Regions from separate parts of the Desulfocicer niacini genome, predicted to be linked through region 2. Evidence: riboswitches for the same ligand, from Rfam matches in the RefSeq annotation. Region 2 holds a riboswitch; the other holds the start of a gene.
What was found. A riboswitch is a leader RNA that binds a small molecule or an ion and turns the genes downstream of it on or off. The one in region 2 is predicted to bind cobalamin.

Region 1 (5,320 bases), on a different contig from region 2:
GAGCATGGCGAAAAAACCCTGGGCATTGATACCATTAAAAAATGGCTCAACCTTTTTGCCGACCGGTGTGAAAACATCAATGTGATTTTTCTGGGGGGAGAACCCACCTTGCATCCGGATCTTTCCCTGGCAGTGAAGGAGGCAAGACGTCTGGGATTTAAATCCATCACCATTGATACCAACGGCTATCTGTTCCATGATATTTTAAATAGAGTGACTCCCGATGAGGTGGATTTCATCAGCTTTTCCCTGGACGGGGCCACCCCCGCCACCAACGATGCCATCCGAGGAGAAGGCTGTCATGAACAGGTAATAAAAGGGTTAAAGCAGGCGGTTTCCGCCGGGTTTTCCACTTCCATGATTTACACGGTGAGCGGGGAAAATATCCACGAACTTCACCGGATGCCTGATTTGATTAAGGACTGGGGGCTTGAACGGTTTTTTATCCAGGTCATCGGTATTCGTGGGGAATCGGCGGACACCAACGATGGCCTCCAGGTGTCCATGGAACAATGGCTTGATGTGGTGCCGGATGCGGCCGAAGCCATGGCCAGGCAGGGAATTATTGTGACCTATCCCCGGGTATTTTTAAATGAGACAGAAGCCTTTCAGTGCGCAGGACTTGTGGCGGACAACTATTTTATTTTTCCCAATGGACGTATCTATCGCTGTCCCCTTTGTGAGGATTTTGCCCTGCACAGCTTCACCATTGATGACAACGCCATTGTTTCCACGGGTAAGATAAATGAAACAGATCTGTTTGGTCTTACCATCCCCGAAGGATGTGTCATGAATAAGATGATTCAACCGGGAAATATTGCGTACAATGAAGATGGTATTCCCTGCAAACGCATTGCATGCTGTATGTTGAAAGAAGAGATTGAGTTAAATTGATACCCGCAGATATGGACATACGGGATGCCGGAGCTCTTGCCGGGGAGGAGGTACGGGCCTTGAACTTTATTCGAAATGTTACTTCCTGTCATTTCAGAAGGCATTTCCGGCAGGGGTTAAGGTCTCATATTTTTGAGGTCCTTGATGCCGGGGATGTTTTAAAGGAAACACAAGGGGAGATAAGAGCGGGTATGCGATGGTTCCCCCGGGCGGTTCCCCGTGGGATGTTTCGAATATTGAGAAATCGTTTTTCCTCACTGGATCAGGTGCTTGATGAAGTGGGTAAGTATGCCCTGATCCTGAAAATGCTGGGACCGGAGCTTCTTGCCGTTTCCCAGGAATTTATTGTTCAATATAATGGCCCCGGAGGGCCTGAGATTTTGCTTTGCGGGCTTCAGGAGTATGTCCAGGGAGCGGTGCTGGACCCATGGTATCTCCATGAGGAAACTCCCCTTGAAATTTTTTTCCAGACACATTTTCCCGGAGAGCCTCCGGAAAAAAGCAGTGTGAACAAGGCGTTTGAATCCATTACCTCTTTTGTTGAAAAGACACGGCATATGGTCATGGATAAAGGATTTATTCCCGATCTTGCAGGCAACGGCAATCTACTTCTCACAAGCCAAGGAGAGCTGAAACTTGTGGATATCAATAATATCATCCCTGTTAATTGCAATGATAAAATTTTCCTTGATGATAAAAATTACCCTTCCTGTGATAAATCCATTGAAGTTCTTTTTCTCCTGGAACAAAAGATTTTGAAAAAGCAAAATCTTCTGGAGGATGTTTTATATGGGAAATTTCTATGTTCACAGAGAATAAAACGTGTCAGGTTGTTTGAAGAACAATTTTATCAGAAAGTTGGATTTTGATGCTCCCATGTCCCCGTGTTACAGGTACAAAACAAATTGACTTTTGGAGGGAAACAGTTTATTTTGTCTGGATAATTATAGTCTCAGGTATCATGGTGGAGTGGTAGTATGGCTGTCAACTCCCCAATGAGCAGGGAATCCTGTGAAAATCAGGAGCGGACCCGCCGCTGTAACCGGCATTTTGTGTCTTAAATCTTCTTTTTAAAACCGGCCACGGCTGGTTGATGCAAAGAAAAGAAAGCATTGACGTCACGCCGGGAGTCAGAAAACCTGCCTGGGACAAGTGGACCGAAAATGTGCACGCGGTTGGACAGGCCCACTATACCATTGAGGATACAATACGGCGTCCCCATATCGATTTAAATATCGGTATGGGTTTTTTTTTGCCTGTTGTTTAAAGGGAGTAGTTGTGAACTGGATTCAGCCGTGCCTTCCAAGGAAAACAGGGACAATTGTCTGTGCCTTGTCTGTGCTTTTGTTTGTCCTTGTGGTGTTGTCAGCCTCCCTTGGATATATGAAGATTGATTTTTTAGATGTGCTGGAAATAATTTTTTCCCATGTCTCTGGCAAGGAAAATACTGGAATTTCCATTTCCCAGGCATCCCGGGTGATTGTTATGGATGTGCGCCTGCCAAGGATACTGACATGTGCTGCTGTGGGGGCTGCCCTTGCGCTGTCCGGGGTCATTTTCCAGGGGATTTTGTTAAATCCCCTGGCAGATCCCTATACACTCGGGGTTTCTGCCGGTGCTGCCTTTGGTGCCTGTTTTGCCATTTTGTTGAATCTGGGTGCTGCCTTTGTCTCAGTTCCCCTGTTTGCCTTTGCCGGGGCCTGCCTCACATTGTTTTTTGTGATTTTCCTTTCCTATACCGGTAAGAATTCCGCAGCCGTCCTTTCCTCCAATAGTCTCATACTTTCCGGAATTATTGTGGCTGCTATTTTGTCTGCAGGTATCAGTTTTTTAAAATACACTGCTGATGAGCAGGTTTCCATTATTATTTTCTGGCTCATGGGCAGTTTTGCCTCCAAAACCTGGCTGGATGTGGGGGTGACCCTTCTGTGTCTTGGCGCGGGGCTTGTGGTTGCCATGGTATTTGCCCGGGATCTCAATCTCATTTCCCTGGGGGAACGATCCGCTGCAAGTCTTGGGGTGGATACCCGCAGGGTGACCCTGGTGCTGCTGGTGACAGGGTCCATGCTGGCAGCGGTTTCGGTTTCCGTGTCGGGGATTATCGGCTTTGTGGGACTTCTGGTTCCCCATATGGTAAGGCTTTTCACCGGGCCGGACAACCGACATCTGGTTCCCGTTTCAATCTTTGCCGGGGCCTTGCTGCTGCTGGGCGCAGATACCATCACCCGGGCCATCCTGCCCCACGAAATTCCCATCGGCATTTTAACAGCCCTCATCGGCGGTCCCGTGTTTTGCTGGATTTTCAAGCGGGGGGCCATTCGCTAAATGAAAATCAACTCCAATACTTCCGGGATAAGTGTCGATATTTTTCTTGAAAACCTCTCGTTTGCCTATGAACAGGAGCCGGTATTAAGGGATATTAATCTTTGCTTTAAGCCCGGAAAATTTTATTCCATCCTGGGGCCCAACGGATGCGGAAAAACCACCTTGCTGGATCTTCTCATCGGTCATCTGACCCCGGACAGCGGTTGTGTTTTTTTAAGGGGAAGGTCTCTGGACACCTGGTCCAGAAAGGAAATCGCCCGAAACATTGCCCTGGTATCACAAAATTATAATATCAACTTTCCCTTCACCGTAAAAGAGGTGGTCATGATGGGGCGACACCCCTGGATTTCCCGGTTTTCATCCCCCAATGCCAGGGATATACATATCGTGGACAGCGTCATGGCCCGTACGGATACCGTTGGGTTCCAGGACAGAAAAATAACGGCCCTTAGCGGGGGAGAACGGCAGAGATGCGTCTTTGCCAGGGCTCTTTGCCAGGATACCCCCATTCTTTTTCTGGATGAAGCCTTTTCCAACATGGATATCAGCCACACCCTGAAACTTTTAAATATTGTTAAAGAAGAGGTGAAACATCAGAATCGCACGGTTATTTCAGTGTTCCATGACATTAATCTGGCGGCCATCTGGTCCGATCATCTGATTTTTATGAAGCAGGGCAGGGTGGCTGCCTCAGGTCCCACGGAAGCGGTCATGGATGCGGCCATCATTGAAGAGGTATTTCAGGTGAAGACCCGTGTGGCCTTTAATGACTATTCCCAGGCCCGACAGGCCTGTTTCAAGGCGGGATGATATGTTTTTTTTTTCAGGGATGACGGCGTTTTTACATGTGGCTTTGACTGTTTTCCGGGGCAGGGGCGGTGCGGGGGGCGTGTGTGTTCCTGGTATGATTTCATACCCTGGCTCATGCCTTGAATATTTGGGATTAAAGCGTATGACACGGATGGTGCTAGGGGTGATTTGTATCTTTTCTCTGTCCATGGCAGACGTTCACTGGGTAAAGGCCGATGAAATAATGGATGCCACCGGTAAAAAAGTGAACTTTGATCGTCCCTTTGAACGAATTATTTCCCTTTATGGTGCCCATACGGAGAATCTTTTCTATCTGGGTCTTGACCAGGAGATCATCGGGGTTTCCAGAAATGAGACTTACCCTGACGAGGCAAAGATAAAACCCTGGTTTTCATACCATGATGATCCTGAAAAATTTCTGGTGGCCGGGCCGGATCTTGTTCTGGTACGTCCCATGATTGAACGGGGATATCCCGGTCTTATTCAAAGATTGAGGAAATTCGGCATTGTGGTTGTCTCTCTACAGCCATCCACCGTGGGTGGGCTTTATGATTATTGGCTGGCACTGGGAGCTCTGACCGGCAGAAAAGTCCAGGCAGAAGCCATGGTGAATGCCTTTAAGGCCCGGGTGATGGATTTCTCACGCTTGACCCAGCAGGTGAAATCAAAGAAACGGGTTTACTTTGAGGCTATTCATTCCCGAATGAAAACCTTTGTTCCCGGCTCCATGGCCATGTTTGTCCTGAAAAGTGCAGGAGGTGTTAATGTTGCAACGGATGCCATTGCCTCCCGGGGAACCAATATCGGTATCTATGGAAAGGAACGTATTTTGGCCCATGCCCATGAAATTGATGTGTTCCTGGCCCAGACCGGCGTCATGAATAACACCTCCATTGATATTATTAAACAGGAGCCGGGGTTCCATATTATCCGGGCGGTGAGAGAAAACCAGATTTATTTAATTGATGAGGCCCTGGTGTCAAGACCGGTTTTCAGGCTTGTCATCGGCATTGAAACCATTGGAAAAATACTTTATCCGAAACTTTTTTAAAATCAAAGCCATTCTTTATCCAATGATTGAAACGCGTTCAAAGCATTTCTCTGTTTTACGGGAAGGTTTAAAAAAAAGTTTCAACCGTGTTTAAATCAATAATATGAAGGGTGCCAAATACAATAAGGAACTGAATATAATGAATAAACAAGGAAAACTATATGGAATCGGCGTGGGTCCCGGAGATCCGGAACTGCTCACCCTGAAAGCTGTCAGAATAATTAACGAGGCCGACGCGGT
Region 2 (5,320 bases):
GTCACCTCCTGGGGGAAAAGGCTGACACCTTCTTGAACCACCCCATGATCTCCAGCACAGGTGATGATCATTTTTTTTTTGAAAGAGACGTCAATGGTTCCGGCAATGGCGGCAAGTTTGGCACCCACCCCCTCCAGAATACCAAGGCTTCCGGCAGGTCTTGCCTGTTCGGCCAGTCTCTGCAGCGCTTTTTCTTTTGTTTTTAAATCAGAGGGGGTGATTTTGTTTAATGTCTGCGTCAGTTTTTCCATTTTTTATCCTTCATAACGCCATGATCAGGCTTTAAATTATCTGCTTATTTTATCGTTTTTGATGTCATTGGCAAACACTTCCATTCCTTTTTTCATGGCACAGAAGTCCCCGCACATGGTGCAGGTTTTCTCTTCTTGGGGACAGCGTTCCTGTCGCATCTGTTTTGCAACTTCAGGAAAGAGGAGATATTTTTCAAGATCGCCCCAGCGCATGTCCCGTCGGGCCATGGAGGCCAGTTTTTCATTTTCCCTTCTGTCCGGGTATTTGGCAATGTCCCCGATTCTTACGGCCAGACGGGTGGCCCGGACCCCTTCTCTTACATCTGCTTCAGTGGGCAGGGCAAGATGTTCGGCAGGCGTGATATAACACACCAGATCCGCCCCATGCCAGGATGAGGTGGCAGCGCCAATGGCCGAGGTGATGTGATCATAACCGGCCCCGGTATCTGCCGGCAATGGACCCAGCACATAGTAGGGGGCATTGCCGCTCATTCTCTTTTCCAGCATGATATTGCCCTGTATTTCATCCAGGGGCACATGACCGGGGCCTTCCACCATCATCTGACACCCTCGTTCCCTTCCCAGTTCTGCCAGTTCGCAGTTAATGATCATTTCAGCCATCTGGGCACGATCGTGGCTGTCATGGATGGCACCTGCCCGGATGCCGTTGCCCAAAGACAGAACGGCATCGTATTTTTTCATGAGATCACACACCCGGTCAAACTGTTCATACAGGGGATTTTCCTTGCCGGTGGCATCCATCCAGGCCACCATGAAGGTACCGCCCTTGGATGCAAGGCCGCCATAGCGAAAGCCCTGTTTTCTTAAACGTTCAATGGTGTACTGGTTGATGCCACAGTGGATGGCCATGAAGCTTAAGCCGTCTGCCAGCTGTTTTTCTATGAGGTCAAAGAGAAATTCCGGGTCCAGTTTGGAGGGGTCTTTATATTTTCGGCCGGTTTCTTTAAAGGCCTGGTAAAGGGGGACATTGCCCACGGGCAGGTTCACGGCCTTCAATACTTCCCGACGGATGGCATCCAGATCTCCCCCGGCGGAGAGTTCCATGAGGGTGTCAGCCCCTTCTTCTTCGGCGATGATGGCTTTTTTGACCTCTGCTTCAATATTGCAGATATCTGAAGAGGTACCGATGGATGCATTGATTTTTGTGCGAAGCCCGGTACCAATGCCCACGGCTCTCTGGTTTTTTCTGGAGGGATTGCAGGGGATGACAATTTCACCCCGGGCCACACGGTGGCGGATGAGTTCCGGGGAGATGTTTTCGTCGGTGGCGACCTGGTTCATTTGCGCAGAGATGATCCCGTCCCTGGCAATTTCAAGCTGGGTTTTCATTGATTTTCTGTCCTTTCCTGGTCATGTTCCGGACAGTTTCCCGGAACTGACTGTGGTGTCAGCCCTGGGATTTACCATTTCACCAAAGGGGTTTCATTACCGTATCGGGCAGGTCTTCTGACTGACGGATCATTGAAATATTCTGCGTCTTCCCACAACGTTTTTTAATGACGCTGCAGTGACATGGGTGCAGGTTTCTCCCCGTTCACAGCGGCGGGACCGTTCCGGATTTTAACCGGATTCCCTATTAAGGCATGGTGCCGCCCGATACAGTGCTAAATTTGGATGGCAAAAATACCATGGGAGGATGCCGGTGTCAATCCTTAAGCTTTAAAATAAACGGCAGGCCCATAAGTCCGATGAAGGCGCACGCCAGGTACATGTTTTCAAGTCCGATGAGGTCTGCAATTCCCCCCACCAGCACAATGGCAATGGAGCGGGTGACAAAGGAAATCATCATAAAAAGGCCGTTGGCCGCCGATGGATTCCCCATGGATTGTTCCTGGATGATGGCCAGCATCACCGGGGTGGTGGAAAGGATGCTGAATCCGGTGAGGCAAAGGAATATGGCTTTGACAGCCCCGGTGGTGATGATGAACAGAAAAAGACTTGCCGGTGCCAGCAGAACAGCGGCACAGAGAATTTTCTTTCTTCCCAGGGTGTCACTTAAAATACCTGCACTTAATACTCCGGCAACCCCAAAGGCCTCGTACAGGGCAAGGGCGCTGCCGGCAAGCCAGAGATTTCCGGTCTGTCGTTCTATGAACACAGGAAGAAACACCCCCATGGCAGAGTGCATGAAGGCCCTGGCTGTGAGAATACCGGCAAGGGGAAAAAGCACATGTCCGATGTCCCTGGTGGTGGCAAAAATAGATGTTTTTCTGGGGGAATTGTCGTTGTCCATGTCCAGGGGGGCAAGTTTAATATAGAGCATCACCGATGTTATCAGGGCAAAAATCATCATGGGGTAAAATCCGGCAAGTCCTCCCATGGATACTACCCCAACGGCAATGAGGGGGCCTGACATGCGTGCGGCCTCCCCCCCTGTCATGTAAAAACTCATGCCCCGACCCTTTTTGTTGCCCGATACCCTGGCAATAACGCCGGGGGCCGGTACATGGTAGAACGCCACACTGATACCTGACACAAAAAACATCACCAGCAGCATCCAGTAGGAAGATGCCATGCCAATGAGGCACATGGGGATGGCAGTCAAGCTGGGGGCCAGAATAATGGCCCATCGGGCAAGACCCCTGCGGTCGGCCAGAGCACCTATGAAAGGGTTCATCAGGGCCGGTATCTGCATGACGGTGGATAATAATCCCGCCTGGGACAGAGAGATGGAAAGCTTTTCAATGATCAGGGGCAGTACCGGGGCCAGAAAGCTTGTGTAGATATCATGGATGAAATGGGAAAAGGAGAGTAGCAGAACGTGCTGGGTATGAAATTTATTGTCATGGGGTGCCATGGAGAAGGGGTCCTTATGAAGATGCATGCATCCCCGGGAAAGTCGGTTATAGGGGCCGGGCTTGGGCTTATGGGCGTTATTCCCAGAAAAATTCGGAAGTTTGGTCATAAGATGGGCCATGCCGGGGAGGGGCCAGGCTTGCGTTATTGATACTTTTACTTAAATTGTTTTTTTTAACATAGGCTGTTGATAAAAGCACAATAACATAAGCCTGATCCCATTTGTCCGCCAATTGAGACAGGTGGCCCATTTTCGGCATGCATGGGGTCGGACCCATAACGCCCATAAGACAAGCTTGACCCCGTTTTTACAGGCTGCTAAATATCATAATAAAGGAAAAATTCATGGGGATGGGGCCGGCTGTTCAGCGGTGTTACCTCGTTTTCCCGTTTGTAATTAATCCATTTTTCAATGACATCTTTGGTAAAAACATCCCCTTTGAGTAGAAAATCGTGGTCTGCTTCCAAGGCATCCAGGGCTTCTCCCAGGGAACCTGGCGCCGAGGCCATTTCCGCCAGCTCCTCCGGGGGCAGGTCATAGATGTTTTTATCCATGGGATCACCGGGATCAATCTTGTTTTGAATACCGTCCAGCATAGCCATGGTCATGGCGGAAAAGGCAAGATATCCGTTGCAGGAGGGGTCCGGGGTTCTGAATTCAATGCGTTTGGCCGCAGGAGCGCTGGAGTACATGGGAATCCGGATGGAGGCGCTGCGGTTTCTGCTGGAGTAGGCAAGGTTGATAGGGGCTTCAAAGCCGGGTACCAGGCGTTTATACGAGTTGGTGGTGGGGTTGGTGATGGCACAAAGGGCTTTGCAGTGTTTGATGATCCCTCCGATGGCCCACAGGGCTTCCTGGGAAACACCGGCATACTTGTTGCCGGCAAACAGAGGCTTTCCTTCCTTCCAGATGCTCAGATGGGTGTGCATGCCTGTTCCGTTGTCCTCAAAGAGGGGTTTGGGCATGAAAGTGACGGTGTGATCATATTTTGCGGCAACATTTTTAAGCACATACTTAAACCAGGCAAGGGTATCTCCCATATTTAGAAGGGTGCTGTATTTAAGGTCGATTTCCGACTGACCCGCCGTGGCCACCTCGTGGTGCTGGCATTCCATTTCAATGCCCATGTCTTCCAGGGTGAGCATCATTTCCGTTCGCATGTCCTGGTATTTATCTGCGGGGGGAAGCGGAAAGTACCCCTGTTTGTGGCGGATTTTGTATCCGGTGTTGGGAATTTCTTCCCGGCCGGAATTCCAGATGCCCTCATCGGAATCAATTTCATAAAAAGCCGCATTGTTTTCCGAGGCAAATCGGATATTGTTGAAAATAAAAAATTCCGGTTCCGGTCCCACAAAGATGGTATCTCCGATGCCGGTGCTTTTAATGTATTGTTCGGTTTTGCGGGCAATATAGCGGGGGTCACGGCTGTAGGGTTCGCCGGTGATGGGGTCTTTTATGTCCCCTAAAAGTACCAGGGTGGGTTCTTCAAAAAAGGGGTCTATTTTTGCCGTTGAGGGGTCCGGCACCACCACCATGTCGCTGTTGTCAATGTTTTGCCATGCCCGCATACTGGATCCGTCAAATCCGAATCCATCTTCAAATGAGGATTCCGTGACCTCACATGCCGGTACGGTGAAATGCTGCCAGGTGCCGGGGAAATCCATGTATCGGATATCAATAACCCTGATCTTCTCATCCTTTATTCTGGAAATAATCTGTTCCGGTGTCATTTTCATCTCCTTGCGATGATGGGTCTTGACAACACCACCGGCGCCTTCGGGTTTATACTGGGTCAGTAAGGTCGGGCTTTTACGATGGTGTTTTGATCAATTCCCAATAAAGGTATTGTTACAGTGCCTCGGTGCCGCGTTCTCCGGTTCGGACCCGGATAACCTGGTCAACGGGAAGCACAAAAATTTTGCCGTCACCTATTTTTCCGGTGTTGGCGGCTTTGCAGATGGTTTCCACCACCTCCTCTGCCCGTTCCTTGTCCACAAGAATTTCAATTTTAATTTTGGGGACAAAATCCACCACATATTCGGCCCCCCGGTAAATTTCCTTGTGGCCTTTCTGGCGGCCATAGCCTTTGACCTCGGAGATGGTCATTCCCTGAATACCAATTTCATTCAGGGATTCTTTTACATCATCCAGTTTAAAGGGCTTGATAATAGCTTCTATTTTCTTCATTGGTATCTCCTTTTTTGGGATCTTGTCCTGTGCCGGCCTTTGCGGGGCGTTCAACGGGGTTCTT

Region 1: linked by a shared signal. The riboswitch ahead of ACYQ2M_RS02455 (FecCD family ABC transporter permease) and the one ahead of thiC (phosphomethylpyrimidine synthase ThiC) in region 2 are both predicted to bind cobalamin.

What each region holds. Positions count from the first base shown of each region.
Region 1 is NZ_BAAHYK010000003.1:125,341-130,660, forward strand. It holds gene ACYQ2M_RS02445 (radical SAM protein) at 1-894, shown strand, start outside; gene ACYQ2M_RS02450 (hypothetical protein) at 891-1,763, shown strand; cobalamin riboswitch at 1,832-2,055, shown strand; gene ACYQ2M_RS02455 (FecCD family ABC transporter permease) at 2,173-3,219, shown strand; gene ACYQ2M_RS02460 (ABC transporter ATP-binding protein) at 3,220-4,029, shown strand; gene ACYQ2M_RS02465 (ABC transporter substrate-binding protein) at 4,031-5,080, shown strand; gene cobI (precorrin-2 C(20)-methyltransferase) at 5,220-5,320, shown strand, end outside.
Region 2 is NZ_BAAHYK010000006.1:94,158-99,477, reverse strand. It holds gene cobT (nicotinate-nucleotide--dimethylbenzimidazole phosphoribosyltransferase) at 1-251, opposite strand, end outside; gene thiC (phosphomethylpyrimidine synthase ThiC) at 288-1,601, opposite strand; cobalamin riboswitch at 1,692-1,884, opposite strand; gene ACYQ2M_RS04535 (MFS transporter) at 1,918-3,069, opposite strand; gene glnA (type I glutamate--ammonia ligase) at 3,387-4,799, opposite strand; gene ACYQ2M_RS04525 (P-II family nitrogen regulator) at 4,918-5,256, opposite strand; gene glnD ([protein-PII] uridylyltransferase) at 5,307-5,320, opposite strand, start outside.